2 regions of the Microbacterium sp. LjRoot45 genome follow, and region 1 is predicted to be linked to the other one. Evidence: predicted binding sites of a transcription regulator. Region 1 holds the regulator's gene; the other holds the start of a gene.
The links. The regulator LexA, encoded in region 1, represses DNA repair genes until DNA is damaged. The targets are predictions, from matches to a motif close to TCGAACANNTGTTCGA.
Positions count from the first base shown of each region.

Region 2: the regulator LexA is predicted to act here: its motif matches at 5,086-5,101, upstream of ACSQ18_RS00690 (DUF222 domain-containing protein).

Region 1 is NZ_CAXUQM020000001.1:1,016,594-1,031,247, forward strand. It holds gene miaB (tRNA (N6-isopentenyl adenosine(37)-C2)-methylthiotransferase MiaB) at 1-859, shown strand, start outside; gene miaA (tRNA (adenosine(37)-N6)-dimethylallyltransferase MiaA) at 898-1,815, shown strand; gene ACSQ18_RS04635 (GNAT family acetyltransferase) at 1,812-2,234, shown strand; gene dapF (diaminopimelate epimerase) at 2,267-3,142, shown strand; gene ACSQ18_RS04645 (class I SAM-dependent methyltransferase) at 3,155-3,814, opposite strand; gene hflX (GTPase HflX) at 3,905-5,422, shown strand; gene ACSQ18_RS04655 (S9 family peptidase) at 5,410-7,356, opposite strand; gene ACSQ18_RS04660 (methylenetetrahydrofolate reductase) at 7,603-8,568, shown strand; gene metE (5-methyltetrahydropteroyltriglutamate--homocysteine S-methyltransferase) at 8,565-10,883, shown strand; gene lexA (transcriptional repressor LexA) at 10,898-11,581, opposite strand; gene ACSQ18_RS04675 (LysM peptidoglycan-binding domain-containing protein) at 11,838-12,203, shown strand; gene ACSQ18_RS04680 (histidinol-phosphate transaminase) at 12,306-13,397, shown strand; gene hisB (imidazoleglycerol-phosphate dehydratase HisB) at 13,484-14,089, shown strand; gene hisH (imidazole glycerol phosphate synthase subunit HisH) at 14,086-14,654, shown strand, end outside.
Region 2 is NZ_CAXUQM020000001.1:144,985-159,638, reverse strand. It holds gene ACSQ18_RS00710 (DHA2 family efflux MFS transporter permease subunit) at 1-542, opposite strand, end outside; gene ACSQ18_RS00705 (PadR family transcriptional regulator) at 539-1,192, opposite strand; gene ACSQ18_RS00700 (C25 family cysteine peptidase) at 1,371-4,367, shown strand; gene ACSQ18_RS00695 (hypothetical protein) at 4,383-4,706, shown strand; gene ACSQ18_RS00690 (DUF222 domain-containing protein) at 5,112-6,443, shown strand; gene ACSQ18_RS00685 (phosphoribosylaminoimidazolesuccinocarboxamide synthase) at 6,479-7,402, shown strand; gene ACSQ18_RS00680 (uracil-xanthine permease family protein) at 7,497-8,843, shown strand; gene ACSQ18_RS00675 (LacI family DNA-binding transcriptional regulator) at 8,999-10,012, opposite strand; gene ACSQ18_RS00670 (GH1 family beta-glucosidase) at 10,020-11,477, opposite strand; gene ACSQ18_RS00665 (carbohydrate ABC transporter permease) at 11,556-12,473, opposite strand; gene ACSQ18_RS00660 (carbohydrate ABC transporter permease) at 12,470-13,525, opposite strand; gene ACSQ18_RS00655 (ABC transporter substrate-binding protein) at 13,632-14,654, opposite strand, start outside.

The DNA of each region.
Region 1 (14,654 bases):
CGGCGATCGCCAGGCCTTCAGCAAGCTCCTCCGCGCAGCGGGCGAGATCCCCGGGCTCGAGCGCATCCGGTTCACCAGCCCGCACCCCGCCGCCTTCACCGATGACGTCATCGACGCGATGGCCGACACTGCGGCGGTGATGCCCCAGCTGCACATGCCGCTCCAGTCGGGGTCCGACCGCGTCCTCAAGGCGATGCGCCGCTCCTACCGCAGCGAGCGGTTCCTCGGCATCCTCGATCGGGTGCGGGCCCGCATGCCGCACGCGGCGATCACCACCGACATCATCGTCGGATTCCCGGGTGAGACGGAGGAGGACTTCCAGGAGACTCTCCGGGTCGTCGAGGAGTCACGCTTCGCGAGCGCGTTCACCTTCCAGTACTCGATCCGCGAAGGCACCCCTGCGGCCACCATGCCCGATCAGGTGCCGAAGGCTGTCGTCCAGGACCGGTACGAGCGCCTCATCGCCCTGCAGGAGCGCATCTCGCTCGAGGAGAACCAGCGTCAGCTCGGGCGCGAACTGCAGGTGCTCGTCTCCACGGGCGAAGGCAAGAAGGATGCCGAAACCCACCGGCTCACCGGACGCGCCGAGGACAACCGCCTCGTCCACTTCGAGCTGCCGGCCGGATCGGCCGTGCCTCGCCCGGGCGATGTCGTCACCGTGACCGTGACGCACGCCGCACCGTTCCATCTCCTCGCCGACAGCGCCGACGACGGATCCCTGCGCATCCGACGCACGCGGGCCGGCGACGCCTGGGACCGGGCGCAGGCCGAGTCGTGTGGTGTCCCCGCCTCCGCCAGCGACGGGGCACCGCGCGCCGTGTCGTTGGGGCTGCCGGTGTTGCGTCCCGCGGGGGCGTGACCACGGCTGGGTCTTCCGCTCGGGCCGCCGGCGAATCGATCCCCCCGCCCCGCCTGTGGGGGGTCGTGGGCGCTACCGGAACCGGTAAGACAGAGCTCTCTCTACGGCTCGGCGAGGAGCTCGCTTCACGCGGCCGGCCGGCCGAGATCATCAACGCGGATGCCATGCAGCTCTACCGCGGTATGGACATCGGTACCGCCAAGCTCCCGCCCGAGCAGCGCCGCGGCATCCCGCACCACCTCTTCGATGTCCTCGACGTCACCGACGAAGCAGCGGTCGCGTGGTACCAGAGTCAGGCTCGAGACGCCATCGAGGCGGTCTTCTCCCGCGGCGCCGATGCCATTCTTGTCGGCGGGTCGGGCCTGTACGTGTCCAGCGTCGTCTACGACTTCCGCTTCCCCCCGCACGACGACGCGCTCCGCTCGCGCCTGGAGGAAGACCTCGCCCGCGAGGGGGCAGATGCCCTGCATGCCCGACTGCGCGCGCTCGACCCCGATACGGCCGAGCGCGTCGATCCGCGCAACGGGCGGCGGATCGTGCGGGCACTGGAAGTCCTCGCCCAGGGGGAACGCACGCACGGCGCGACCCTCCCCGAAGCGCCGGTGCTGTGGCATCCGCGAACGACGCTGCTCGGCGTCCATCTCGACCGCGCAGAGCTCGTCGCCCGTCTCGACCGCCGCGTGGAGCAGATGTGGGCGAGCGGGCTCCTCGACGAAGTTCGCCACCTGCAGGGGCTCGGGCTCGCCGACGGACCCACCGCCTCCCGTGCCATCGGATACGCCCAAGCCGCCGACCAGCTCGACGGCCGGCTGACGGAGGCGGAAGCGATCGCCGCTACGCAGTCGCTCACCCGCCGCTATGCACGTCGCCAGGTGTCCTGGTTTCGTCGGTATCCGGAGATCGCCTGGTATCCCCCCGACACGGATCCCGGCGCGCTGGCAGACTCGACGGCATGACCCTCGACATCCGCGCATTCGAACTCGCCGACACGGAGCCCGTCATCTCGCTGTGGCAGGAGACAGGGCTCACCCGCCCGTGGAACAATCCGCACCAGGACATCGCGCGAAAACTCCGCGTCCAGCCGGAGCTCTTCCTCGTCGCGGTCGACGGGTCCGAGATCGTCGGCTCGGTGATGGCGGGCTACGACGGACACCGCGGATGGCTCTACTACCTGGCCAGCAGTCCCGAGCGTCGCGGTGAAGGCATCGGACGCCGTCTCGTGGAGCGCGCGGAAGAGTTCCTGATCGACCTGGGATGCCCGAAGGTGCAGTTGATGGTGCGCACCGAGAACGTCGAGGTGCACGACTTCTACTCATCGCTCGGATTCGAGCCGTTCGAGGTGTGGACCACCGGCAAGCGACTCATCGCGGACTGATGCCCCGCACTCGGCGCGCCTAGACTTGACGGGTGTCCACTGCGCTCACCGTCCCGTTCACCAAGGGCCACGGCACCGGCAACGACTTCGTGATCGTCCCGGATGTCGACGGCTCGCTGTCGCTGAGCGACGAGCAGGTCGCGGCCCTGTGCGACCGCCGATTCGGCATCGGCGGCGATGGCATCCTGCGCGTTGTGCGCTCCCGAGAGCTTCCGGAAGGTGCCGCGACACCCGACGCGGAATGGTTCATGGACTACCGGAACGCCGACGGGTCCGCCGCCGAGATGTGCGGCAACGGCATCCGCGTGTTCGCGCGCTACCTCGTCGACAGCGGGCTCGTCGACCTTCCCGACGACGCGACGCTCCTCGTGGGCACGCGCGCCGGGACGAAGTCGCTGACGCGGAGTGAAGACGGCTTCGAAGTCGACCTCGGCCTGTGGCGCGCAGAGACGGATGAGGTCACCGTGCGGGCTCGGGGCCTCGACATCCCGCGGCCTGGCCAAGGGATCGATGTCGGCAACCCCCACGTCGTGGTGGCCCTCTCGAGCGCGGACGAGCTCGACGGGCTCGACCTCACCGTGCAGCCGCGGCTCACGCCGGAGCCGCCCGCGGGGGCGAACATCGAGTTCGTCGTCCCCGCAGATCCCCTCGTGGACGACGGCGTCGGTGCCGTGACCATGCGTGTCTTCGAACGCGGCGTGGGGGAGACGCTGTCCTGCGGCACGGGTGTCGCCGCGACGGCGCTCGCTGTGCGGCTGTGGGCGGGCGAGCGTTCCCCGGAACGCTGGCGCGTCGACGTTCCCGGCGGCCGACTGGGGGTGCGGATCACCCACCACGAAGACGGCGAGCACGTCCTCCTGTCCGGCCCCGCTGTCCTTGTCTACTCGGGACAGGTCACCCTGGCCTGACGGCGAGCACCGTCACGCGGTCTCGATGCCATCCGGAAGAGGGATGGCCGCCGTCGGCGGCGATCCGTGCCGCCGCACCTTGAGAACCCGGAAGCCGCGCCCGGTCGCCGCTCGAGACACCGTGTAGCCGTGATCCAGCGTGGCGGCCAGCCAGCGCTGCAAGGAGTCGGAGCCGAGGTTGCGCTGCACGACGAGCCACGCGTCACTGCGTTCATCCAGCCGGGGAATCCAGCGCTCCAGCAGGCCGTGGAGCTCGTGCTTCCCGACACGGATGGGCGGATTGGACCGTATCGTGCGGAAGGTGACGTCGTCGGGAACATCGTCGGGCAGCACAGCGTTGACATTGGTGAGGCCGAGGGCGGTGGCATTTCTCCGCACGAGGTCGAGTGCGCGTTCGTTGACATCGACCGCCCACACCGTCGCGTGCGGTGCTTCCAGCGCGAGAGTGAGGGCGATCGGCCCCCACCCGGAGCCGAGGTCGAGGATGTGGCCTCCCGGCGGTGCGGGTGGCATGTTCGCCAGCAGAACGGCCGTGCCGGAGTCGACATGGTCAGGACTGAAGACGCCGCCGGCCGTGGTGACTTCGACGTCACGTCCGGCGAGCGAGACGCGGATGCGACGGAGATTCTCCGCACTGGCCGGGGACGCACTGAAGTAGTGATCGCTCGACATCGACTCCGAGCGTAGCGGAGGACCTCCCAGTGCGGGAGGCTAGAGTGCACGATGGCCGCACGTCCGGGCGGACCACAGCGAAAGGACCACATGACCGACACGACCACCCCGCAGAGCACCGACGAGACGCCGGTCGACCCGGTGGACCGTGTGCTCGCACACGCCGACGGGCGATCCGGGGTGCGCGTCTTCGGTGCCGCGCAGGCGCTCCAGGATGCGTCGACGGTCGCCTACGGCGATGTCGACGGTGAACAGTGGGATCGCGAAGAGCGTGCCGCGCTGCGCCGTGTCGCCGGCCTGTCCACCGAACTCGAGGACGTCACCGAGGTCGAGTATCGGCAGCTCCGACTCGAGAACGTCGTGCTGGTCGGCGTGTACGCCCAAGGCTCGCAGGACGACGCCGAGAACTCGCTCCGCGAGCTCGCCGCCCTCGCGGAGACGGCCGGCGCCGTCGTCCTCGACGGTGTGCTGCAGCGTCGTCCCCACCCCGACCCTGCGACCTACATCGGCCGCGGCAAGGCGGCCGAGCTGCGCGACCTCGTCGCCGCCGTCGGCGCCGACACGGTCGTGGCCGACACCGAACTGGCATCCAGCCAGCGGCGCGCCCTCGAGGACGTCGTGAAGGTCAAGGTCATCGATCGCACCACCGTCATCCTCGACATCTTCAGCCAGCACGCCAAGAGCCGTGAGGGCAAGGCGCAGGTCGAACTCGCCCAACTCGAGTACCTTCTCCCGCGCCTGCGCGGCTGGGGTGAGTCGATGTCGCGTCAAGCCGGTGGACAGGTCGGCGCGGGAGGTGCGGGAATGGGCTCGCGCGGACCGGGTGAGACGAAGATCGAGCTCGACCGGCGCCGCATCCGTACCCGGATGGCCCAGCTTCGTCGTCAGATCCGTGACTTCGCGCCGGCGCGCGAGGCGAAGCGTGCGGAGCGCAAGCGCCACACCATCCCCTCCGTCGCCATCGCGGGATACACGAACGCCGGAAAGTCGAGTCTCCTGAACCGGCTCACCAGCGCCGGAGTCCTCGTGGAGAACGCGCTGTTCGCGACCCTGGATGCCACGGTGCGCCGCGCCCAGGCGAGCGACGGCCGCATCTACACGCTCACCGACACCGTCGGCTTCGTCCGCAACCTCCCGCATCAGCTCGTCGAGGCCTTCCGGTCGACGCTGGAGGAGGTAGCCGACGCCGACGTCATCGTCCACGTCGTCGACGGCTCGCACCCGGACCCCGCGGCCCAGCTCGCGACGGTTCGCGACGTGATGGCCGACGTCGGTGCGCGTTCGGTGCGCGAACTGGTGGTGTTCAACAAGGCCGACCTCATCGACCCCGACACCCGGCTGGTCTTGCGGGGCCTCGAACCGGATTCGCTCTTTGTGTCGTCACGGACGGGCGAGGGAATCGCCGAACTCCGCGCGGCCGTCGAAGCCGCACTCCCGCTGCCTGCCGTCGAGGTGCGCGCCCTCGTGCCCTACGACCGCGGCGACCTCGTCAACGCGGTGCACGAGTCGGGGCACATCGTCTCGACGGCGCACGAGGAGGGTGGCACCGCGGTGCACGCCCACGTGGATGCGCGGCTGGCCGCGGAGCTCTCTCCCTACCTCGTCTGACCCGCTGTGGTCGGAGGCTCGGTCGTCTGAACGCCGGCATCCCGAGTTCCGGGACGGAGGTCGATCGGCGGCACGTCCGGCGTGGGGAACCCGAAGACCACCCCCAGGAAGGCCAGTTCGGTCTCCAGGGCGTGGACGATCGTCTCCTGGCGCCGGAAGCCGTGGCCCTCACCGTCGTACAGCACGTAGGCGTGAGGTATGCCGCGCGCGGCGAGGGTGTCGCGGATGGCCTTGGACTGCGCCGGTGGCACGACGGCATCCTCGGCACCCTGCAGGATGAGCAGCGGCACGCGGAATCCGTCGGGGCGGCTGAGGGGTGAGCGCTCCACGTAGAGCTGCTCAGCCTCGGGCAGCGGGCCGATCAGGCCGTCGAGGTAGCGGGCTTCGAAGTCGTGCGTGTCGGCGGCCAGCGCACGCGCATCGCCGACGCCGTACCTCGATACACCCGCCGCGAAGACATCGCTGCTGACGAGGGCAGCAAGCACCGTCCATCCGCCTGCGGAACCGCCCTCGATGGCCAACCGGCCGGGGTCGGCGCCACCCTGGGCGGCCAAGCCCGAGGCCGCTGCCACGACATCGTCGACATCGACGACCCCCCACTGGCCGCGCAGCCGCTCGCGGTACGCCCGCCCGTACCCGGTAGACCCGCCGTAGTTGACGTCCAGGATGCCGATGCCGCGACTCGTGAAGTAGGCGACCTTCGGTTCTGCCACGTCGCCCACGTGCGCCGTGGGCCCGCCGTGCACCCACACGAGGTACGGCGGGCGCTCGCCGTCCGGTCCGACGACGTGAGGGTGCGTCGGCCGGTAGTCGACGGCGTGGACGGGTCCGTGCGGGCCGTCGAAGGTCACGCCGCGTCCCTGCGGGAGCCAGACGGGATCACCCTCGAAGCCGCCGCCGCGGACGAGTTCGACCGAGCCGGAGGCGGTGTCGACCGCCCACACGCCGCTCACTCCCGGCGCGGCGCCCGACAGGAGCACGCGCGCGCCGTCGACGGCCTCCACGAGTGCGCGGCTGCGCACGGGGATGTCCAGGGGCGTGACGCCTCCTTCCCGGTCCACGACGACGACCTCATCGTGACCGTCGGTGCGGATTGCGAGGACGTTGCCGTGCGGGAGCGGCGCGTACCATCGCGAACCCAGCACCCACAGCGCACCGCCGGTGTCGGCATCGGCGGGCGACACGGCCGCGGGAGCGGTCTCGCCCGAGACGCGGAAGATGTTCCATCTGCCGGTCGGGTCGTCGAGGAAGAGCAGATCTCCCTCTGCGGTCCACTCCGGCTGCAGGGCCGCTGTCCGCCCCGACGAGACGGTGCGCACGTCTGCCACGCGGCCGTGTGCCACTCGTCCCACCCGGAGGGCCGTGCGATCCCACGGCATGTCGGGATGGTTCCACGCGATCCACGCGAGTCGTTCGCCGTCGGGGGAGAGCGCGGGCTGAGCGAGGAAATCGCTGCCCTCGGTCATCGTGGTCCGTTCTCCCGCCGTCGAGATCGCGACGATCGATCGTGCGGGAACGGGAGAGCGCCCGTGTGCTTCGCGCACGGCCAGCAGCATCCCGTGCTGCCACGACAGTCCGCCGTAGCGCACGTCGCCGTCGTCGTCGGTGAGAGCGACGGTCGTTCCGTCGCTGCGGAGGAGCCAGATGCGCTGGTCGCTCTTCTCGACGAAGAACAGCAGCCCGTCGGGCGACGCGGCCCACGATCCGCCGCCGTACTCGTGCACGCGGGAGCGCGCGTTCCACGGCGAGGGAAGAACGTCGACGACCTGCCCGTCCGCGTCGCGGCGGCGAACGGTGGTCCGTCCGCCCTCCGAGGGGATCGATTCCCCCCACCAGATCTCGTCGCCGACGAACGCGGCCCCGTCGAAGCGCGGCGCGGCAGCGGCGGCGGACAGCGGAGACGGCCAGGAGCCGTAGGGGAGGGTGTCAACCATCCCTCCACGGTACGCGCCGTGCCGGCGTCGTCCCTGCGAAACAACGCGTCACAGAAGGGCTGCGCGATGCGGCGGCGTCCTAGAGTGGGGGCATCGACCCGGCTCCGGCCGGGACAGCCCGGACGACGCGTCACGCGTCACGGGCAGGAGCGACAGCCGAGCCCGGCACCCGCCCGCAGACCGCAGCCTGTTGCGGTCGCGGCCGACCGGCCTCACCCCCGCTGACCCGCCCTGGACCCATCTGTCATGTCGCATCCCGCCGCCGAGGCCGACGCCCCGGCATCCGTGCCCGTTTCCTTCGAGGTGTACCCGCCGCGCCGTCCCGAGGGGATGCCGGCGCTGCACGAGACCATCCAGCAGCTCGCGCGCGTGTCACCCGAGTTCATCTCGGTCACGTTCGGCGCGGGCGGCTCATCGGGCGGGCGATCGCTCGAGGTGCTGACGCACATCCTGCGCGAGACGTCGGTGCCGCCCCTGGCGCATGTGACCTGCGTCGGCAGCACGCTCGCCGACGCGACGGCGCTCATCCGCGAGTTCCTCGACGCCGGCATCACCCGCTTCCTCGCGCTGCGGGGAGACCCGCCCGCCGGGGCGGCCGAGGGAGACGCCTTCCTCGGCGACCTCGAGAGCGCGGCCCAGCTCGTGCAGCTGATCGATCGCGTGCAAGCGGAGCGGGCACCGTACAGCGAGGCGGAGGTGCCCGGCGTCCCGGGGGCCGCTCGGGTCGCCCCGCGCGAGCGCGTGCAGATCTCGGTCGCCGCCTTCCCCAACGGCCACCCGCGGTCACGACACCGATACGAGGACATCGACGCGCTGCTGGCCAAGCAGGCCGCGGGAGCGACTCTGGCCATCACACAACTGTTCTTCGAAGCCGACGACTATCTCGACTTCGTCGATCGGGCCCGGGATGCCGGTGTCCGCATCCCCATCCTTCCCGGCGTGATGCCGCTCACCTCCCCGGGACGTCTCGCGCGGGTGCTCGAACTCACCGGCGACGCACGGCCCGCCGGGCTCGGCGGCGCGCTCGAGCGCGCATCGAGCAGCGAGGAGCAGCGTGACGTCGGTATCGCCCACGCGGCTGGACTCGCCCGCGCCGTTCTCGACGGTGGAGCACCCGGCGTGCATCTCTACGCCTTCAACAATCACGACACGGTGCTCGCGGTGCTCCGCGAGGCCGGCATCCGTCCCCTCGAACAGGAGAACCCCGCATGACCTTCCCCGCCGGAACGATCCTCGGCTACCCCCGCATCGGTCGACGTCGCGAGCTCAAGCGCGCGGTCGAGTCGCACTGGGCAGGCCGGTCCTCGGAGACGGAACTCGAGCAGACCGCGGCGACGCTGCGCGCTCAGACGCGCGCGCACCTGGCGAGCCTCGGGCTCGGACGCGACGACTCCTCCATCCCGGAGACGTTCTCGTACTACGACCAGGTCCTCGATCTGGCGGTGGCGGTCGGAGCCATCCCGGCGCGGTTCGATCCGCTGAGGGATGCCGACGGCACCATCGGTCTGTCGGCGTACTTCTCGGTCGCCCGCGGCGACGAGGAGCGAGCGCCGCTCGAGATGACGAAGTGGTTCGACACCAACTACCACTACCTCGTTCCCGAGATCGGGCCGGAGACGGTGTTCTCGCGGTCGGGCGACCGCTTCGCCGCGCAGCTGCGCGAGGCGCGCGCCGAGGGCTACCTCACGCGGCCCGTGCTCGTGGGACCGGTGACGTTCCTCGCCCTCGCGAAGCCGTCCGACGGCGCACCCGACGGTTTCCGCCCCCTCGACCGGCTCGACGACCTCCTGCCCGTCTACTCGGCGCTCCTCGCGGAGCTCCGCGACGCGGGCGCCGATTGGGTGCAGCTCGACGAGCCGGCGCTGGTCAGTCAGTCTCTCGCGCTGACGGACCGCGAGCTGGCTGACGCCGCCGAGCGCGCCTACGCCGTGCTGGGTGCAGCCGCCGAGCGACCGCAGCTCCTGGTGGCCGCCGGGTACGCGCAGCTCTCCGACGACGCCTGGCGCGTGCTCGCGGCAGCACCGGTCGACGCGATCGCGCTCGACCTTCGACGCGGCGCTGTTCCGGCGCCCGTACCGGGCCTCACCGAGAAGGTGCTCCTGGGAGGTGTCATCGACGGCCGCAACGTCTGGCGCGGTGACCTGGAGCGCGCCTGGAACGACCTCGGCGCGCTGACCGCTCTGGGCGCTGCACGGGTCGTGGCCGCCACGTCGACGTCGTTGCAGCACGTACCTCACGACGTGACCGACGAGCCCGACCTCGACCCGCGCCTCGCGGGCTGGCTGGCCTTCGCCGACCAGAAGACCGCGCAGGTCGTCACGCTGGCCCTCGGGCTCCGTGAGGGTGTCGAGGCGATCCGGTCCGACCTCGACGACGCCACGACCGCGCTCGCCGACCGTGCCGCGGCGCCGGGTGTTCGTGACGGTGCGGTGCGGGAGCGCACGGCAGCACTGAACGATGCCGACTTCGTTCGCGTCGACGACGAAGCGCGTCGGCAGGCGCAGCGTGACCTGGATCTTCCGGTCCTGCCCACGACGACCATCGGCTCCTTCCCGCAGACCGCAGACATCCGACGTGCTCGCGCGGCGCACGCGCGAGGAGAGCTCTCCGCGGGGGAGTACGACCGGTTCCTGCGCGAGGAGATCGCACGCGTCATCGCTCTGCAGGAGGACCTGGGTCTGGACGTCCTCGTCCACGGCGAGGCCGAGCGCAACGATATGGTGCAGTACTTCGCCGAGCATCTCGACGGCTTCGCGGTGACGCGCCACGGGTGGGTCCAGTCGTACGGGTCGCGAGCCACACGCCCGTCGATCCTGTGGGGGGACGTCTCGCGTCCCGCGCCCATCACGGTCGCCTGGACGGGGTTCGCTCAGTCGCTCACCGATCGTCCCGTGAAGGGCATGCTGACCGGACCGGTCACGATCCTCGCGTGGTCCTTCGTGCGCGACGACCAGCCGTGGAGCGAGACGGCCAACCAGGTGGCCCTCGCGCTGCGCGATGAGATCGCAGACCTCGAGGCGGCCGAGGTGCGCATCATCCAGGTCGACGAACCCGCACTGCGGGAGCTACTTCCCCTCAAGGCCGCGGAGCAGCCCGCATACCTCGACTGGTCCGTCGGGTCCTTCACGCTGGCCACGGCCGGGGCGCTGCCGCACACGCAGGTGCACACCCACCTCTGCTACTCCGAGTTCGATGTCGTGATCGGCGCGATCGAAGCTCTCGACGCGGACGTCACCTCGATCGAAGCCGCGCGCAGCCGCGGGGAAGTGATCGACGACATCGCCGCGTCGGGCTTCGGACACGGCGTCGGCCCGGGCGTCTACGACATCCACTCGCCGCGCGTTCCGTCCACCGACGAGGTGGCCGAACTGCTCGAACGTGCCGCGGCGCGCCTGCCGCTCGCGCAGGTGTGGGTCAATCCGGACTGCGGACTCAAGACCCGCGGCTACGACGAGACCGTCGCATCCCTGCGGAATCTCGTCGACGCCACGGCGCGCGTGAGGGAGAAGGTCGCGGCCGCCGTGTGACCGGCGCTCAGCGCTCACACGGCGCGGAGCACCGCCACGACCTTTCCGAGGACGACGGCTTCGTCGCCGAGGATCGGCTCGAAGGCGGTGTTCCGCGGCAGGAGCCAGGTGTGACCGTCGCGCTGGCGGAACGTCTTCACGGTGGCCTCGCCGTCGAGCATGGCGGCCACGATCTCGCCGTTGTCCGCGGTCGCCTGCGATCGGACGACGACCCAGTCGCCGTCGCAGATGGCCGCGTCGATCATGGACTCGCCGCTGACCTTCAGCATGAACAGGTCGCCCTTGCCGACGAGCTGGCGGGGGAGCGGAAAGATCTCCTCGACCTGCTGGTCGGCCGTGATGGGGATGCCGGCGGCGATCCGCCCGACGAGCGGCACCATCGCCGCGTCCCCCACAGACGGTGCTTCGTCGGCGGGATTCTCGGCGGCGCTGCCGGGAAGGTCGATGAGCACCTCCATCGCGCGCGTCTTGCCCGGGTCGCGTCGCAGATATCCGCTGAGCTCGAGCTGGTTGAGCTGGTGCGTGACGCTCGAGAGTGACTTCAGGCCGACCGCGTCGCCGATCTCCCGCATGCTCGGCGGGTAGCCGTGGTGGGCGATCGAGCGCTGGATGACCTCGAGGATCGCCAGCTGCTTGTCGCTCAGCGACGTGCGCCGTCGGGTCTGGGGCCTGTCCCGGGATGACCGGATCTCGTCCATGGCCGCGCTCCTCTCGAGTCCTCCGGAAGGTCTGCGCCTTCGAATGTCGGAGGTAGGTGATGGGGTCTTGTTGTCGAAACCGTATCCGCTTCCGCCGCTGATGGATGTGAGTGGATCGCGTGTCGCGTTCGATTCATCTCCGATGTCGGACGTGCTTGACACTCTAGATGTATCGAAGATAGATTCGGAAGAGAACTTCGTACCCGGCTCTCCCGGCCGAGGGTCGGGTACGAAGTTCCGAACCCCAGGAGGACTCATGACCACCATCGACATCGCCGCAGCACCCTCGCTGACCTCGGCGACGCGCCTGCGCCTCACGGTGCGCGGCCGCCGCGTCGTGGCCTTCCTCGCCGCTCTCCCCGCGATCGCCGCGCTCAGCATCGCGATCGTCTCCGGGGGCGGCGCGCTCGCGTCGGCCGATCACGGCGCAGCGGAGGGGGCGTTCACCACCGTCACCGTGCTTCCGGGTGACAGCCTGTGGTCCATCGCGGAAGAAGTCGCGCCGGCGGCCGATCCGCGTGACGTGGTCGACGCCATCGCTCGCCTCAACGCCCTCGGTTCCGCCGAGCTCGTCGCGGGTGACACTCTCGCCATTCCGGCCGAGTACGCGGCTCGCGACTGACCTTCCACCGGCGGTCGGCGGCATCCCGGCGCGCGTGGGCATGCGGGACCTTCGGCTACGCGGATTTCTCGCTCTCGACGAGGCGCGCCGTAGCATGGGGGAGTGAGTTCTCCTACCGACGGACGTGCCCGCCTCGAGGATCTTCCCCTCCGCGACGATCTGCGTGGACTGACACCGTACGGAGCTCCGCAAGCGCCTCTCCCGGTCGCGCTGAACGTGAACGAGAACACGCACCCGGTGCCCGAAGAGGTGGCAGACGACATTCTCGACAGCATCGCCCTCGCTCTGCGTGAGGTGAATCGCTATCCCGACCGGGAGTTCACGGCTCTGCGCGAGGGCTTCGCCGACTACCTCGGGCACGGGCTCGATCGCGATCAGATCTGGGCGGCGAACGGGTCGAACGAAGTGCTCCAGCACCTGCTCCAGGCCTTCGGAGGGCCGGGTCGCCGGGCGTTCGGATTCGGACCGACCTACTCGATGTATCCGCTCCTCACCCGGGCGACCGGCGCCGAGTACGTCGCCGGCGTGCGCGACGCCGACTACACGGTGTCGGCGGATTCGGCGTCCGCTCAGGTCGCCGACGCCGACCCGGACGTCACTTTCCTGTGCGCGCCCAACAACCCCACCGGCACGCCGATGTCACTCGACGTCATCGACGCCGTCTACGAGGCATCGCGCGGGATCGTGATCGTCGACGAGGCCTACCAGGAGTTCGCGCCGCGCGACGAGCGGTCGGCGTTGACCCTGCTCCCGGGGAGGGAACGACTCGTCGTCTCGCGCACGATGAGCAAGGCCTTCGCGTTCGCGGGAGCACGCGTCGGATACCTCGCCGCCGATCCGGGTGTCATCGACGCGCTGCGTCTCGTGCGCCTGCCGTATCACCTGAGCGCCCTGACGCAGGCGGCGGCTACGGCCGCGCTGCGCCACGCTCCCACGATGCTGTCGATGGTCGACGAGATCGTCGCTCAGCGCGATCGGATCTCCGCCACCCTCGATGCGCTCGGTTACACCCCGTACGAGAGCTGGACTAACTTCGTCCTCTTCTCGGGCGTCGACGATCCGGCCGCGACGTGGCAGGGCCTCTACGACCGGGGCGTGCTCATCCGCGACGTGGGGATCGCCCACAGCCTTCGGGTGACGGCCGGAACGGCCGACGAGTCCACCGCCTTCCTCGAGGCGCTCGCTTCGCTCTGACGTTCGCCCGCCCTGGGGGCCGCGAGCGAGGTCAGCGGCCGTGCAACACGACGCGGGGTCCGCTCCCGCCTCGGTACAATCGGCCCATGAGCACCTCCCGGACGGCGACACTGCGCCGCGCGACGAGCGAGTCCACCGTCGAGCTGGAACTCGACCTCGACGGGTCCGGGGTCAGCCACATCGACACCACGGTCCCGTTCTTCGATCACCTGCTCACCGCGTTCGCGAAGCACTCCCTCACCGACCTGACGGTGCGCGCTTCGGGCGACACCGACATCGACGCGCACCACACGGTCGAGGATGTCTCCATCGTGCTCGGCCAGGCGATCCGCCAGGCCCTCGGCGACAAGACCGGCATCTCCCGATACGGCGATGCACTCGTCCCGCTCGACGAGGCGCTCGCCCAGGCCGTCGTCGACATCAGCGGCCGGCCCTACCTCGTGCACACGGGTGAGCCCGCCGGCTTCGAACACCACCTCATCGGCGGCCACTTCACGGGTTCGCTGGTGCGCCACACCTTCGAGGCGATCGCCTTCAACGCGGGCCTCACGATGCATGTGACCGTGCTGGGCGGCCGTGACCCGCACCACATCGCGGAGGCCGAGTACAAGGCGCTGGCCCGCGCGTTCCGTCAGGCGAAGTCACTCGACCCGCTCGTGCGGGGTGTGCCCAGCACGAAGGGCGCTCTGTGAGCGACCCCGCACCGCTGGTCGCCGTACTCGATTACGGATCGGGCAATGTGCACTCCGCTGTTAAAGCGCTCGTGGCAGCGGGAGCGGACGCACGGCTGACCTCCGATCGCGGACTCATTCAGGACGCTGCGGGGCTCCTCGTACCGGGTGTCGGTGCGTTCCGCGCCGTGATGGATGCCTTGCGCGCCAGCCGCGGCGACGAGGCGATCGAGCGGCGCCTGGCCGGAGGGCGCCCCGTCCTGGGCATCTGCGTCGGGATGCAGGTCCTCTTCGAGCAGGGTGTCGAGCGCGGTGACGTCACCGACGGACTCGCGCAATGGCCGGGAACGGTGATCGAACTCGATGCCCCTGTGCTGCCGCACATGGGGTGGAACACGGTGCGTCCCGGTGAGGGTTCCGTGCTGTTCCGAGGTCTCGAACAGGAGCGGTTCTACTTCGTCCACTCGTACGGTGTCCAGCAGTGGACGCTCGAGGTCATGCGTCCGTTCCGGGAGCCGGCCGTGACCTGGTGCGACTACGGCAGTCCGTTCCTCGCCGCCGTTGAGAACGGCCCGCTGTCGGCGAC
Region 2 (14,654 bases), 870 kb from region 1:
AGCGGGCCGACGAGCGTCGCCATGCCGGCGGTCGCCCCCCACAGGCCCATCGCCGCGCCGCGGCGCGTCGCGGGGAAGGTGCGCGTGATGACGGCCATGGTCTGCGGGGTCATGAGGGCGGCGCCGAGACCCTGCACGGCACGCGCCGCGATGAGCATCTCGAGCGTGCCGGAGAGCCCGCACCACAGCGACGCGAGCGTGAAGATCGCGAGTCCGATGAGGTAGATGTTCTTCGGGCCGAACCGGTCGCCGAGGCGTCCGGTGATCAGGAGCGGCACGGCGTACGTCAGCAGGTAGGCCGAGGTGACCCACACGACGTTGTCGAGGTTGTTCGTCGCGGGGTCGAGGGCCGCCTTGATGGCGGGGTTGGCGACCGAGACGATCGTCGTGTCGACGAGGATCATGAAGAACCCGATGACCAGCGCCCACAGGGCGGGCCACGGGCTGCGGGCGGGCGTCTCCGGGGCGGGTGCCGCCTCCGGGCGGGGCGCCGCCGGGGCGGGCGCCGCGTCGGGACGGGATGCCGTCGAAGGATCGGTCATGCGATCACACTCTCTCTGAAGGCCGCGAGTCGGGCCATGGTGGCGACGGGCACTTCGTGCACGCCCCAGGGGATGTCGGGGTCGGCCAGGCGGGTGAGGAACCCGTCGAGCCAGGCGAGATCGGCCGCGAGCACGTGCTCTTCGCGATCGAGCTCGACGAGGAACTGCGCGGGCACCTGACGGCTCGCGGCGCCGGCGAGGCCCGCGCGGAGCTCGTCGCGATACGCGCTCAGCGCGGCCCGTCGTTCGGACAGGAGCGCCGCCACTTCGGCGCGCGGCAGGTCGTGCGCTTCACCGAGGGCGACGCGGAACTCGAGGATGCCGTCGATCCGCGGCAGCCGGGAGCGCACCCAGTCGTCGGCCGCGGCGCGACCGGCATCCGTCACGGCGTAGGTCGTGCGTTCGGGGCGGTTGCCGTCGCGATCGACGCCGACCTCCTCGACCAGTCCGTGCCGTTCGAGCCGGGCGACGGTGTGGTACAGCGTGCCGCGCGAGCAGCCGACGAGCCGGTCGTCGCGGCGCTGCTGCATGAGCCGCAGCATCTGGTACGGGTGCATGTCGCGCTCGCGGAGCAGGCCCAGGACCACCACTCCCAGGGGCGTCAACGTGAGGGTGCGCGGCGTCGCGGCAGTGCTCACGGCATCCGTCATGTCGCCTCCCCCGAAGTGCTGTCGCGTCGTCCGCGCGCTTTTCTCCGGCGGAAGATCGTCCGTCGAATAGTCCACATGGACTATATACCGAAACTCCGACATCGGTATCAGCCGGCACCGACCGCGCTCCTCACTGTCGAGGCGATGGCCGCCTCCACTTCGCGAAACGGAGCCGCTCATGCGCACCGAACTGCACCGCGACCAGCCCGACGACCGCTCGACCACGTTCACGGTCAACGTCGATCGGGACGACCTCAGCCTCACGGAGACGCCGCTGGGCGTCGTCGTCCGACTGACGGACTTCGCCACCGGCGGAGCACCCGGCCATCCCGCCCTGCCCGTCACGCGGGTGCGGATCGCCGCACCCGAAGGGCAGTGGCCGATCGGCCTGACGGTGGAGCGCGAGAAGTGGACGCGCGCGACACGAGGGCTGACCTTCGTCGCCCCCGCGCAGCACGCCCGCCCCGCGGCCCGCGCGACCCACGTGCACTGCGACGCCGACTGCAGCTGCCGCCGCGACGACCACGCACCCATCGATACGGGGTTCCCGGCCCCGCCGATCGTGCCGCCCGACGTCGACGCCTACCTCGCCGCCGCCGAGGAGCCGCCGCCCGTCGTGCGATCGGCCGGCATCGAGACGGTCGGCGGCATCCGCATCGCCGTGATCGAGATCTCGCCCGTGCGGATGACGCGCAAAGCCGTGCTCGAGCTGTGCACCACGGTCACCGTCACGGTGCAGTTCGGCCCCGAACCCGCCGTCGACGACCGGGAAGCGGCCGCGGCGGAGTTCCGTGAGCGGTTCGGCGACGCGTTCGACGAGCAGCGACTGCAGCTGCTGCCCGAGGCGCTCCCCGTGACCGAGACGGAGAGCGTGCGCTTACGCGACGTCGTCCGCGGCTCGGTGCTGAACCCGGAGGTCGTCGAGAAGATCGAGCTCGACTGGCCGCGGTTCGAGTTCCCCTCCGCGTACGTCATCGTCACCGACGACTACACGTGGAATCCGATGACGCTCACGCGCGGAGCGCCGCGTCCCGGCATCGTCGCGCAGTTCGAGCGGCTCGCGCAGGCCAAGCGCGCGCGGGGCATCACGGCCCGCGTGGTCACGATCACCGAGATCCTCGACGGGCGCTGGGGCGACTTCCGCACGGGCTCCCGCGACCTCGCCGAGGTCATCCGGCGCTTCCTCGTCGCGAAGCGGCAGGACTGGGGCATCTCGTGGCTGCTCGTGGGTGGCGACGTCTCGATCGTGCCCGCCCGGCAGGCTGCCGGCGGCATGCTCGGCACGGTCGCCGTCGGCACGAACGCGAAGCCCGACAACGGGCAGAGCTTCTGGACGGGCTCGCACCTCCGCATCCACGCGCAGGCGCTCGGCGACTGGTGGGGCAACAGCGTCGACAACCGGCTCACCCGCATCAGCGACGGCACGCTCATCCCGTACGACTCCGCGGGCACGTCGGGCAGCGCGTCGCCCGGTTGGTACTTCACCACCGGCGACTACGCGACCCGGAGCGCCACTCCCACGGAGTGGATCCGCGTCGAGGGACCGCAGAGCCTCGTCGCGACACCGCTGCAGTTCCTGTACGCGTGGAACACGATCCCCACCGACTTCTACTACGCGAGCCTGTCGAGCTTCCTCATCGGCACCCGCCGCATCGACCTCGGGTTCTTCTCCTTCACGCTCCCCTGGGTGTACGTGCCGGAGCACGCATGGGATGCCGCGGGCAACGGCCTCTACGGGCAGAACCACGCCGACGGCACCGACATCGACGGCGTCGTGCTGCGCACCGACCTGAGCGTCGGGCGAGCTCCCGTGGAGGATGCCGCCCAGGCGGCGGTGTTCGTCGACAAGACGCTCGCCTACGAACGGGCCGGCGGAGTGTGGGGGCTGCTGGCCGACCGCGACTGGCCGCGCCGCATGGTCCTCGTGTCGTCCGACTGGGGCGGGCGCACCTTCCTGTGGCCGACCGCCGCCGCCACGCCCGGCGACAACCAGTTCGCCACCCAGGCGGGTCAGAACCGGGCGCTGCTGAAGCTCACCGCCGCGCCCGCGGACTACACGTGGGACCTCATCGCCCGCATCACCGAGACCGATCGGCGTGAACTGCCCTTCAAGACCGACCCGTCGGCATCCGTCCGCGGCTGGTACTACGCGATGTCGGCGACCGACGCGCGACCGAGCGCCATCCGCATCCCCCTGTTCTTCACGACGCTCACCTTCCCGGTGCCGAGCCCGTGGATCGTCGTGCACGGCGCCGCGGCCGAGCGGGCACCGCAGGCCTACGAGTTCAACCCGCGGGGGGCCGAAGGGTCGATGGCCGACCAGGAGCGGCTGCGGAAGCAGCTCCGCAGCGAGGTGCCCGGCATCGACCGGTTCTCGCGGCACTATGAGGACGAGCGCGACCTGTCGTGGTTCGACCGCTGGTCGGCGCCGGTGCAGTACCTGACGGAGTCGGGCCTGCGCGGCGGGCTCGATGCCGCACCGCACCTCGTGTCGCTGTCCGGACACGGCAGTCAGTCGGGCGTCGCGCACCTCGGCACCGGCATGGCCGCCTCGCTCCGCAACGGCACGCCGGGCTTCATCGGCTACGCCGACTCGTGCCTCACGAACGGGTTCGACGCGAGTGACGCCATGGGAGAGGCGCTGCTGCTCAACGGCGCGGGCGGGGCCGTCGGCTACGTCGGCAACACGAGGTTCTCGTGGATCGGCGTCGGCGACGACTTCCAGCGGGCGTTCTTCCACCGCCTCGCCTCCACGCGGCACCTCGGGCTCCTCAACGACAGCCGCGTGGGCGTCTTCGGATCGACGGGCTACTGGTCGGGCTACGACCGGTGGCAGATCTTCAGCCTCAACCTGTTGGGAGACCCCGAGCTCCGCGTCTACCGCGCCGCCTTCCCGCGGCTCGTCCTCGAGGCGGACCTCGGGCACGGTCTCCTTCGGGTCACGATCGAGCGGGCCGAGCCGGTCCCCGGGCGGCCGGGAGATCCCGGACCGGTCGAAGGCGCGCTCGTCCACGTGCGGGCCGTCGACGGCCACGGCGAAGAGGTCGTGCTGGAGACGGATGCCGACGGCATCGCGAAGCTGCCGCGGAAACTCCGGGGACGCGCCGTGGAGGTCACGGCATCCCACGGCGACGCCGCCGTCTCGGTGCTGGAGCTGGCCGGGCGGGACGGGTGAGGCCATACTGACGGCATGACCTCGCCCGACGAGCTGTTCGACGCCCTCGCCGCCGCACACCTGCGACGCGAGGGCGTCGACATCGGTCCGATGTTCGGAAGCGAAGGACTCCGCATCCGCGGCAAGATCTTCGCCTTCCGCGTGAAGTCGGGGATCATCGCGAAGCTGCCCGAGGCGCGGGTCACCGAGCTGGATGCCACGGGCCGCGCCGAGCGCATGATCATGCGCGAACGGGCGATGCGCGAGTGGGTGCTCGTGCCCGACGCGTCCGCCGACCTGTGGGAGGGCGTCGTCGACGAGGCCTTCGCCTTCGTCGACAGCATCACCCCGGGTGGTTGAGCGGACACAACCCTCCGGTCGTCGAGCCAGCGCAACCCTCCGGTCGTTGAGCGAGCGCAGCGAGACGAAACGCCGTACCCCTCCCTCGCCCGCTGACCCTTCCGGTCGTTGAGCCCGCTCACCCCTCCGGTCGTTGAGCGAGCGCAGCGAGACGAAACGACGCTCCCCGTCCTCGCCCGCGCTCCCTCCGGTCGTCGAGCCCGCTCACCCCTCCGGTCGTTGAGCGAGCGCAGCGAGACGAAACGCCGTACCCGTCATCGCCCGCGCTCCCTCCGGTCGTCGAGCCCGCTCACCCCTCCGGTCGTTGAGCGAGCGCAGCGAGACGAAACGCCGTACCCGTCATCGCTCGCTCACCCCTGTGGATAACTCCCGACATCTCTCGAACATTCCTTCTAAACTCGACGCATGATCACCCCGCTCGATCGCATCGCCGAGGCGCTGGCCGCGCTCGCGGCAGCCGGCGGCGAGCGCGCGCCCGAGGCCCTGACCCCGGGCGAACTCGTGGCTGTCACGACGGCGTTCGGGGCCCTGAAAAGGCAGGTCGAGGCGGCGCTGGCCCCCGTCGCCGCCGAGGTGGCGCGGCAGTCGCGCACCGAGCTCGGCCGCGACTCGCTCGCCAAGCGCCAGGGGTTTCGCACGCCCGTCGCGATGATCGCGACCGCCACCGGCACCACGGGCGGCGAGGCGGCGCGACTCGTCCAGGTGGGAGAGGCAACCGCGTCGCGGCGCTCGCTGACCGGCGAGGAGCTCCCCGCGGCGCACCCGCACGTCGCTGCCGCGGTGGCGTGCGGTGCACTGGGCACGTGGGCGGCCTCGCAGATCGTCGCCCTGCTCGACCGTGTATCGACGCGCTGCACTCCCCTCGCGCGGGATGATGCCGAGCGGCAACTGGTCGACCTCGCCCAGGGGCTACGTCCCGACGAACTCCAACGGCTGCTCTCCCGTGCTGAGGCACATCTGGATCCCGACGGCGTCGAGCCGCGGGAGCAGGAGCGGCGCGGCGAGCGCTCGCTCGTCATCCAGGAGCGCGAGGGCATGGTCGTGCTGACGGCGCGACTCGACCCCGAGACGGCGGCACCGATACGGGCGGCGATCGATGGGCTCGTCACCGGCGCCCTGCGACGCAATGAGCACCTCGACGAGGCCGAGCGCGATCAGCGCAGCGTGAGGCAGCTGCAGGCCGACGCCCTGGCGGATCTCTGCCGCCACGGACTCGGATGCGACGCGCTCCCCTCCGGGCCGTCGGCGACGGTGATCGTCCGGGTGGATCTCGACACCCTCCTCACGGGCCACGGCTCGGCCACCATCGACGGCATCGACGTGCCCGTGAGCGCACAGGCCGCCCGCCGGCTGGCAGCTGACGCAGAACTCATCCCGTGCGTGCTCGGAGGCGAGTCCGAGATCCTCGACTGGGGCCGGGCGAAGCGGCTCTTCACCCGCGCGCAGAAGCTGGCGCTCGGTGAGCGCGACGGCGGCTGTGCAGGATGCGGCGCCCCGCTCACCTGGTGCCACGTGCACCACCTCCGATGGTGGGAGCGAGATCGCGGTCCGACAGATTTGTCGAACGGGGTGCTGCTGTGCTCGGGTTGTCACCATCGGGTGCACGACGATGGCTGGGACATCGATGTCGAGGGTGTGGGCACGTCCGCGACGGTGTGGCTCACGCCGCCCGCGTGGATAGACTCCGCACGCACCCGCCGTCGCGGCGGCCGCGCACGCTACGAACTGATCGCCTGACGGCGCCATCACGCGAGGAGCGAGCGCGATCACTGATGACCACACCCGACCGGGATAATGAACGGGTGACCGACGCGCGCGAACTCCCCGGCTGGACCCACGTGTACTCCGGGAAGGTGCGCGACCTGTACCGGCCCGCCGACGCCGCGGATGCCGCCCCCGGCACGATGCTCGTCGTCGCGAGTGACCGCGTGAGCGCGTTCGACCACGTGCTGAGCCCCGGCATCCCGGACAAGGGCGCGCTGCTCACGAGCCTCAGCCTCTGGTGGTTCGACCAGCTCGCCGGCGCTGACGGCGGACGCCCCGTGCCGAACCACCTCGTCGCCGGCGCGACGCCGCCCGCCGAGGTCGCCGACCGGGCCATGGTCGTGCGTGCGCTCGACATGCAGCCGATCGAGTGCGTCGTGCGCGGCTACCTCACCGGCTCCGGGTGGGCGGAGTACCGCGCGAGCCAAACGGTCTGCGGCATCCCGCTCCCCGCCGGACTCGACAACGGCGACCGTCTGCCCGAGCCCCTCTTCACCCCCGCCTACAAGGCGCCGATGGGTGAGCACGACGAGAACATCACCTTCGCGCGGACCGTCGAGCTCGTCGGTGCCGAGCGCGCCGCCGAACTCCGCGACGCGTCGCTCGAGATCCACACCCGCGCCGCCGCCATCGCCGAGGAGAAGGGGCTGATCCTCGCCGACACGAAGTTCGAGTTCGGGGTGGATGCCGACGGCATCCTCACCCTCGCCGACGAAGTCCTCACGAGCGACTCTTCGCGCTACTGGGATGCCGAGGCGTGGCGCACCGGCACGACACCGGCGGAGCGGATGGCGAGCTTCGACAAGCAGATCGTCCGCGACTGGCTCGCCGCCCACTGGGACCAGCAGGGCACGCCGCCCGAGCTTCCCGCCGACATCGTCGCGCGCACGGCGGACAAGTACCGCGAGCTGCTGGGCCTGCTCACCGCCTGAGCGCGCGCGCCGTTCCGGCGCTCCCAGGGTTCTCCCAGATAACCTGACGTCGAGCATCACGCCCGACCTTCCCCCGAATCTGAGGAGCATCGCCATGCCCACCTGGAAACTCCACGGCGACGGCCGCCACGTCGAGCGCGGCGCCGTCGTGAAGCCCGACGAGCGTCTGAGCTGGGGCGGCACGATCGCCATCGGCGCACAGCACGTCGTCGCGATGTTCGGCGCCACCTTCCTGGTGCCCGTCATCACCGGCTTCCCCGTCTCGACGACCCTGCTGTTCTCGGGCGTCGGCACGCTGCTCTTCCTGCTCCTCACCCGCAACCGCCTCCCCAGCTACCTGGGGTCGTCGTTCGCTTTCCTCGCGCCGATCCTCGCGCTCGGCCCCGGAGGCGGCAAGCCGCTGGAGACGGCGGAGCAGTTGTCGCAGGCGCTCCTCGGCGTCTTCGTCGCGGGCCTCCTGCTCGCCGGTGTCGGCTTCCTCGTGCAGGCCACCGGTACTCGCTGGATCGAGAAGCTCATGCCGCCGGTCGTCTCCGGCGCCATCGTCGCCCTCATCGGCCTGAACCTGGCCCCGGTCGCGTGGCAGAACTTCCAGACCGACGCGCTGCTCGGCACGATCACCCTCGTCGCCTGCATCCTGTTCGCCGTGCTGTTCCGCGGGTTCCTCGGCCGCATCTCGATCTTCCTCGGCGTCGTCGTCGGGTACGTCGTGGCGATGATCCTCGGACGCGTCGACTTCTCGGGCGTCGCCGGCGCCGCGTGGATCGGCCTGCCTGAGTTCCACTTCCCCGCCTTCGGCGACCCGGTCGCCTGGGGCGCGCTCCCGATGTTCCTCCCCGTCGTCCTCGTCCTGATCGCCGAGAACGTCGGGCACGTCCGCGGCGTCGCGACCATGACCGGCGACCCGACGATCAACCGTCACACCGGCCGCGCCCTCGTCGCCGACGGCGTGGCGACGGTCGTCGCGGGCGGCCTCGGCGGCTCGGGTACCACGACCTACGGCGAGAACATCGGCGTCATGGCCGCCACCCGCGTCTACTCGACGGCCGCCTACTGGGTCGCCGGCATCGTGGCGATCCTCCTCGCCTTCTCCCCCAAGGTCGGCGCGGTCATCTTCGCGATGCCCAATGGCGTGCTCGGTGGTGTCACGACCGCGCTCTACGGCCTCATCGGCGTCATCGGCATCAAGATCTGGGTCGACAACCAGGTGGACTTCTCCCGCCCCGTCAACCAGTACACGGTCGCCGTCGCGTTCGTCATCGCGATCGCCGGTTTCACCATGAACCTCGGCACCCTGAGCTTCGGCGCGATCGTGCTCGGCACGATCGCCGCGCTCGCGATCTACCACGGCGGCAACGCGATCGCCCGGTGGCGCAAGACCGGAGCCGACGACGGCGGCCCCATCGTCCCGATCGGCCAGCTCGGCGGCGACCCGCAGTAGCCGCTCGTTCCGCAGGCCCGGGCGTTCACAACTCCGGACAGCTGCCTCGTTAGCTCCCCCTGTGGCCCGCTTCGGGCCCGGGGGGAGCGTCGTTTCCGGAGTTGCGAAACCCCAGACCGATGCCAGCCCCGACCGACGCGAACTAGGCGACCGCGTCAGGCGGAGACGCGGACGATCAGGTCGGTCTCGAGGATCGTCACGTGCGGGGGCTTTCCGCCCGACAGGATCGACAGCAGGATGTCGGCCATGCGCTCGCCCTGCTGGAACGACGGCTGCCGCATGGTCGTCAGCTGCGGACTCACCGTCTGCGCGACGGGCGAGTCGTCGAAGCCGATGATCGCGATGTCGTCGGGCACGCGGATGCCGACGCGCCCGAGCGAGGCGAGGGCACCGCGGGCCATGAGGTCGCTGGCGACGAACAGCGCGTCGAAGGCCACCTGGCGGTCGAGGATGCGCTGCATGGCGGCGGCGCCGCCGTCGGCGGTGAAGTTGCCGTCCTCTACCGCGACCTCTTCGAGCCCTGCGGCGGCGAGCGCTTCCCGGTACCCCGCGAGACGGTCGACGCCGGCGGGCATCGTGAGCGGGCCGGTGATCGTCGCGATACGCCGCTTCCCGGTGCCGATGAGGTACTCGGTGGCGCGGCGGCCGCCGGCGACGTTGTCGACGTCGACGTAGTAGTCGCTGTCGCGTTCGCGCACGGGACGCCCACCGAAGACGACGGGCACGGCAGCAGCGATGCGGTCGATGAAGGTGTCGCTCGTGTGGTGCGAGACGACGATCGCGCCGTCGACGGCGCCGCTGCGCAGGTAGGCCGTCGCCTTGTCCTGCGGGTCGTCGCTGGCGATGATCAGGTTCAGGACGTAGTCGGAGCGACTGAGGCGCGCGTTGATCCCCGACACGATCGCGGCGAAGAACGGGTCGCCGAAGAAGCGCGTGGTGTCTTCCGGTACCACGAGCGCGAGCGCCATCGTGGCGCGGCTGGCGAGCGACCGCGCTGCGCGGTTGGGCACGTAGTTCAGCTCGGCGATCGCCTGGTGCACCGCTTCGAGGGCGGCGGGGCTCACGGCCGTGGAGCCGTTGACGACGCGTGAGACCGTCGAGCGCGACACACCGGCCACGGCAGCCACCTCTTCGATGGTCGCGGCGGAGCGCGTCGAATCGATGGTCACGGCGGGGCTACCTCTGCAGGAGCGGGTTCGGGATGTCGATCGCCCGAGAGGCGATGACCCGACGATACTCCAGCGCGCTGTCCTTCAACGCGCGCTCCTGCGTCTCGTAGTCGACGCGGACGATGCCGAACCGCTTTTCGTACCCCCACGCCCACTCGAAGTTGTCGAGCAGCGACCAGTAGAAGTAGCCGCGGACGTCGACTCCGGCGTCGGCGGAGTCGAGCACGGCACCGAGGTGCCCGCGCAGGAACTCGGTGCGGTCCGCGTCGTGCACCCGGGTCTCGCCGTCTTCGATCACGGCCACGTCGTCGTAGGCGGCGCCGTTCTCGGTCACGTAGAGAGCGGTACCGGCATCCTTCGCGTACTCGTCGGACACCCGCTCGAGCAGGGTCGTGAGCGCCTCGGGCTGCACCTCCCAGTGCATCGACGTGCGGGGAAGACCGCGTTCGTGCCAGTGGATGCCGTCGTGCGACGGGAACGGCGAGGCCGTCTGTCGCGTCGTGGGCGCGTCGCCCGGGGTCGGCGGGTTCGGGTCGGGCTGACCGCCGACGAACTCGCCGTGGTAGTAGTTCACACCGAGCGCCTGGAGCGGGGTGGCGATGACCTCGAGGTCGCCGGGGTGCGTGGCGGCATCGAGCGCGTCGATGGCGGCGGGGTCGACGGCACGGAAGTCCTCGACGATGTCGGCGGGGTAGCTGCCACGGAAGATCGGGTCGAGGAACCAGCGGTTGAACTGGCCGTCGATGCGGCGCGCGGCGTCGAGGTCGGCGGCGTTGTTCGGGTCGGCGGGCTCGGCGACCGTGAGGTTCAGGGTGATCCCGAGGTCGAGCGACGCGTCGCGCTCCCGGAGTGCCTGCACCGTCTGCCCGTGGGCGAGCAGCAGGTGGTGGGCGGCGAGCACGCCCTCCGTGACGGAGAAGTGGCCGGGTGCATGGATGCCGCCGGTGTAGCTCAGGAACGACGAGCACCACGGCTCGTTGAGCGTCGTCCAGTGCTGCACGCGGTCGCCGAGCGCGTCGTGCACGGAGAGCGCGTACTCGGTGAACCGGTCGGCGCTCTCGCGGACGGTCCAGCCGCCGCGGTCCTGCAGCGCCTGCGGCATGTCCCAGTGGTAGAGGGTCAGCCACGGAAGGATGTCGGCGTCGAGCAGCTCGTCGACGAGGCGCTTGTAGAAGTCGATGCCCTTCGGGTTGAGGGCACCGGCATCCGGGCGCACGCGCGACCACGAGACCGAAAAGCGGTATGTGTCCAGCCCGAGGCTCTTCATGAGCGCGACGTCGTCGCGGTAGCGGTGGTAGTGGTCGCACGCGACGTCGCCGTCGTCGCCGTTGATGACCGCTCCCGGCACGCGGCAGAAGGCGTCCCAGATGGATGCCGTCCGGCCGTCTTCGAAGGCCGCGCCCTCGATCTGGAAGGCGGCGGTGGCGGCTCCGAACAGGAAGCCGTCGGGGAAGGTGCGCGACATGGACGCAGTGTCCTCTCGGAAAGTGTGGCTCATGGAGGGTACCGCCGAATGGCGCTCGGGTCGTCGGCGGGGCCGATTTCAGCCCTTGACCGCACCCGCCATGATGCCGCTCACGAGCTGCTTGCCGGCGAAGATGAACAGCAGCAGCAGGGGGATCGTGGCGAGGATGACCCCGGCGAGGACGATGGAGTAGTCGACGAAGTAGTTCGACTGCAGCAGCGACAGCGCCACGGGAAGGGTCGGGTTCTGCCGATCCAGCACGATGAACGGCCAGAAGAAGTTGTTCCACGCCCCGACGAAGGTGAAGAGGAACAGCATGGCCGCGGCCGGTCGGGCGGCGGTGACGCCGACGGTCCAGAACGTGCGGATCATCGACGCGCCGTCGACGCGGGCGGCCTCGATGAGTTCGTCGGGCACCGCCTGTCGCAGGTACTGGGTCATCCAGAAGACGCCGAACGCGCTCGTGAGCGCCGGGATGATGATCGCGCCGATCTGGCCGGTCCACCCGAGCTCGCTGAACAGGATGTACAGCGGCACGACGCCGAGCTGCTGCGGCACGGCCATCGTCGCGACGACGAACACCAGCAGCGCCGGACCGCCGTGGAAGCGGAGCTTGGCGAACGCCCAGCCGGCGAGCGTCGACGTGATGACGACGGCCGCGGCGATGAGGAAGGAGCTGTAGATCGAGTTCCACAGCGCCGGCCAGAAGTTGACGGCGGGGTTGTTCATGACGGCGACGGCGTTGTCCCAGAAGTTGCCGCCGGGCACCCAGCTGAACGGGCGGCGCAGCGACGACGCGTCACCCGAGCCGATGATGAACGACCAGTACAGCGGGAAGACGCCCGTGAGGAAGACGACCGTCAGGATGCCGTAGACGACCCACCCGGGGCGGGAGCCGCGAATGCGGACGGTGCGGCCGGCCTTGCGGCGGGCACCGGCATCCGGGATGGTGTCCTCGACGGTCGCGAGGGGCGTGGGGGTTCCGAGCGTGCTCATCGCGAGCCCTCCTTCGCGTCGCGCTTCGCGGACTTCTCGAGCGCGCGTTGCTGCCGTTTCGTGAGCTCCCGATGCAGACCCTCGTCGCGCACGAGCGTGCGGGTGATGAGGAGGTTCAGCAGACCGATGAGCAAGATGATGATGAAGAGGATCCAGGCCATCGCGGCGGCCCGGCCGAAGTTCCACTGGCCCCACCCGATGTCGTAGAGGTAGAGCGAGATCGTGAGCCACTGTTGGGCGGCACCGCCTCGACCGAACTGGTCGAACACGCGAGGCTCGTCGAAGATCTGCAGACCGCCGATCGTCGAAGTGATGATGACGAAGATGAGGGTCGGCTTGAGCGACGGGAGCGTGATGGAGAAGAACTGTCGCACGGGACCGGCGCCGTCGACGGTGGCCGCCTCGTAGAAGTCCCGGTTCACGGCCTGCATCGCGGCCAGCAGGATCAGCGTGTTGTAACCGGTCCAGCGGTAGTTGACCATCGTGGCGATCGCGATGTGACTCCAGAAGGGGTCTTTGTGCCAGGGGATCGGGGTAAGTCCGATCGAGGTGAGCCAGTTGTTCACGAGCCCGAAGTTGTCGGCGAAGATCGCCGTGAAGATGAGGCCGACGGCGACGGGCGCGACGACGAAGGGGAGCAGGACACTCATGCGCCAGAAGGTCTTGGCGCGGATGTTGCGGTCGAGGACGGCGGCGATGAAGATCGCGAGGATCAGCTGCGGCACGCTCGAGAGCACGAAGATGCTGAACGTGTTGCGCAGGGCCGTCCAGAAGTGGGGCTGCGTGAGGATCCACACGTACTGGTCGAAGCCGATGAACTCACCCGAGTTGCGGATGAGGTCCCAGTCCATGAAGGAGATCACGGCCGTGTAGGCGATCGGGAAGAGACCGACGACCGCGAACATCAGGAAGAACGGCGAGATGTACAGGTAGGGCGAGAACTTGATGTCCCACTTGCTGAGCTTCTGGGAGAACGAGATGACCCGGGGTGCCCGGGGGCCGTCGTCTGTGGTGCGCGGGCGCGTCGCGGGGCGCTGCTGTGTCGTGGTCACGGTCGTCCTTCGTCGTGGGGTGGGTCTGCCCGGGGGGAGGTCTCGGTGATGACGGGGGCGCGGCGTTCGGGTCGCCGCACCCCCGGTCATCCGAGTCCGGGTGGGATCAGAACGCGCTGACCTCGGTCACCCAGGTGTTCCAGCTGGTGCCCTTGTCCTCGAGGCCGTCGAAGACGCGGGTGACCGCGTTCTGGAGGGCGTCGTGGAACTGGAAGTACTTCGGGCCCTTGAACGGCGCGACCGTGATGGCGTTCGCGCGGTTGGTGAGGATCTCACCCGAGGGGGCGTCGTTGAAGTACTCGTTGGTCGCCGAGGCGAGCTCAGGGCTGGCGAGCGCGTCGTTCTGGCTCGGGAAGGTGCCCGCGTTGGTGAACGCCTTGATCTGCGTCTCGGGCGCGGTCAGCCAGTCGGCCAGCTTCTGGGCCGCGGCGACGTTGGCACCGTTGGCCGGGACGACCAGGTACGAACCGCCCCAGTTGCCGCCGCCGCCGGGGAAGCCGTCGGCGATGTCCCAGCCCTTGGTGTCGGGCGCGTTGCCCGAGATCACACCGAGCATCCAGCCGGGGCAGAGCATCGTGGCGAACTCGCCGCTGGCGAGGGAGGCGAACCAGTCCTCGCTCCACTGGCCGGCGTACGCGGCGACGGGCACGGCACGGTCGACGACCGTCTCGTAGGCCTCCTTGACGACCGGGTTCTCCGTGGCGACGATCGAGCCGTCGGTGTTCTCGTAGGTGATCTCCTCCTGGTTGAGGATGCCCTGGAGCACGGCGTTGGCGGAGTCGATGAACGGCTGGCCGGTCTTCTCCTTGTACTGGTCGGCGACGTCGAAGAACGCGTCCCAGGTCGGGAAGAGCTTCGCGACCTCGGCACGGTCGGTCGGCAGGCCGGCCTCCTCGAACAGGTCGGCGCGGTAGCAGATGCCCTGCGGGCCGATGTCGGTGCCGTAGGCGACCAGGTTGCCGTCGCCGTCGGTGGCGGCCGCTTCCTTCCAGTCGAGCCAGCGACCCTTGAGGTCGTCGGAGACGGGAGCGAGCAGGTCGGCGTACTGCATCATCTCGGCGAACCAGTCGATCTCGACCGCCTCGACGTCGGCGAGGCCGGACTTGCCGAGCTTCTGGAAGAAGTTGGC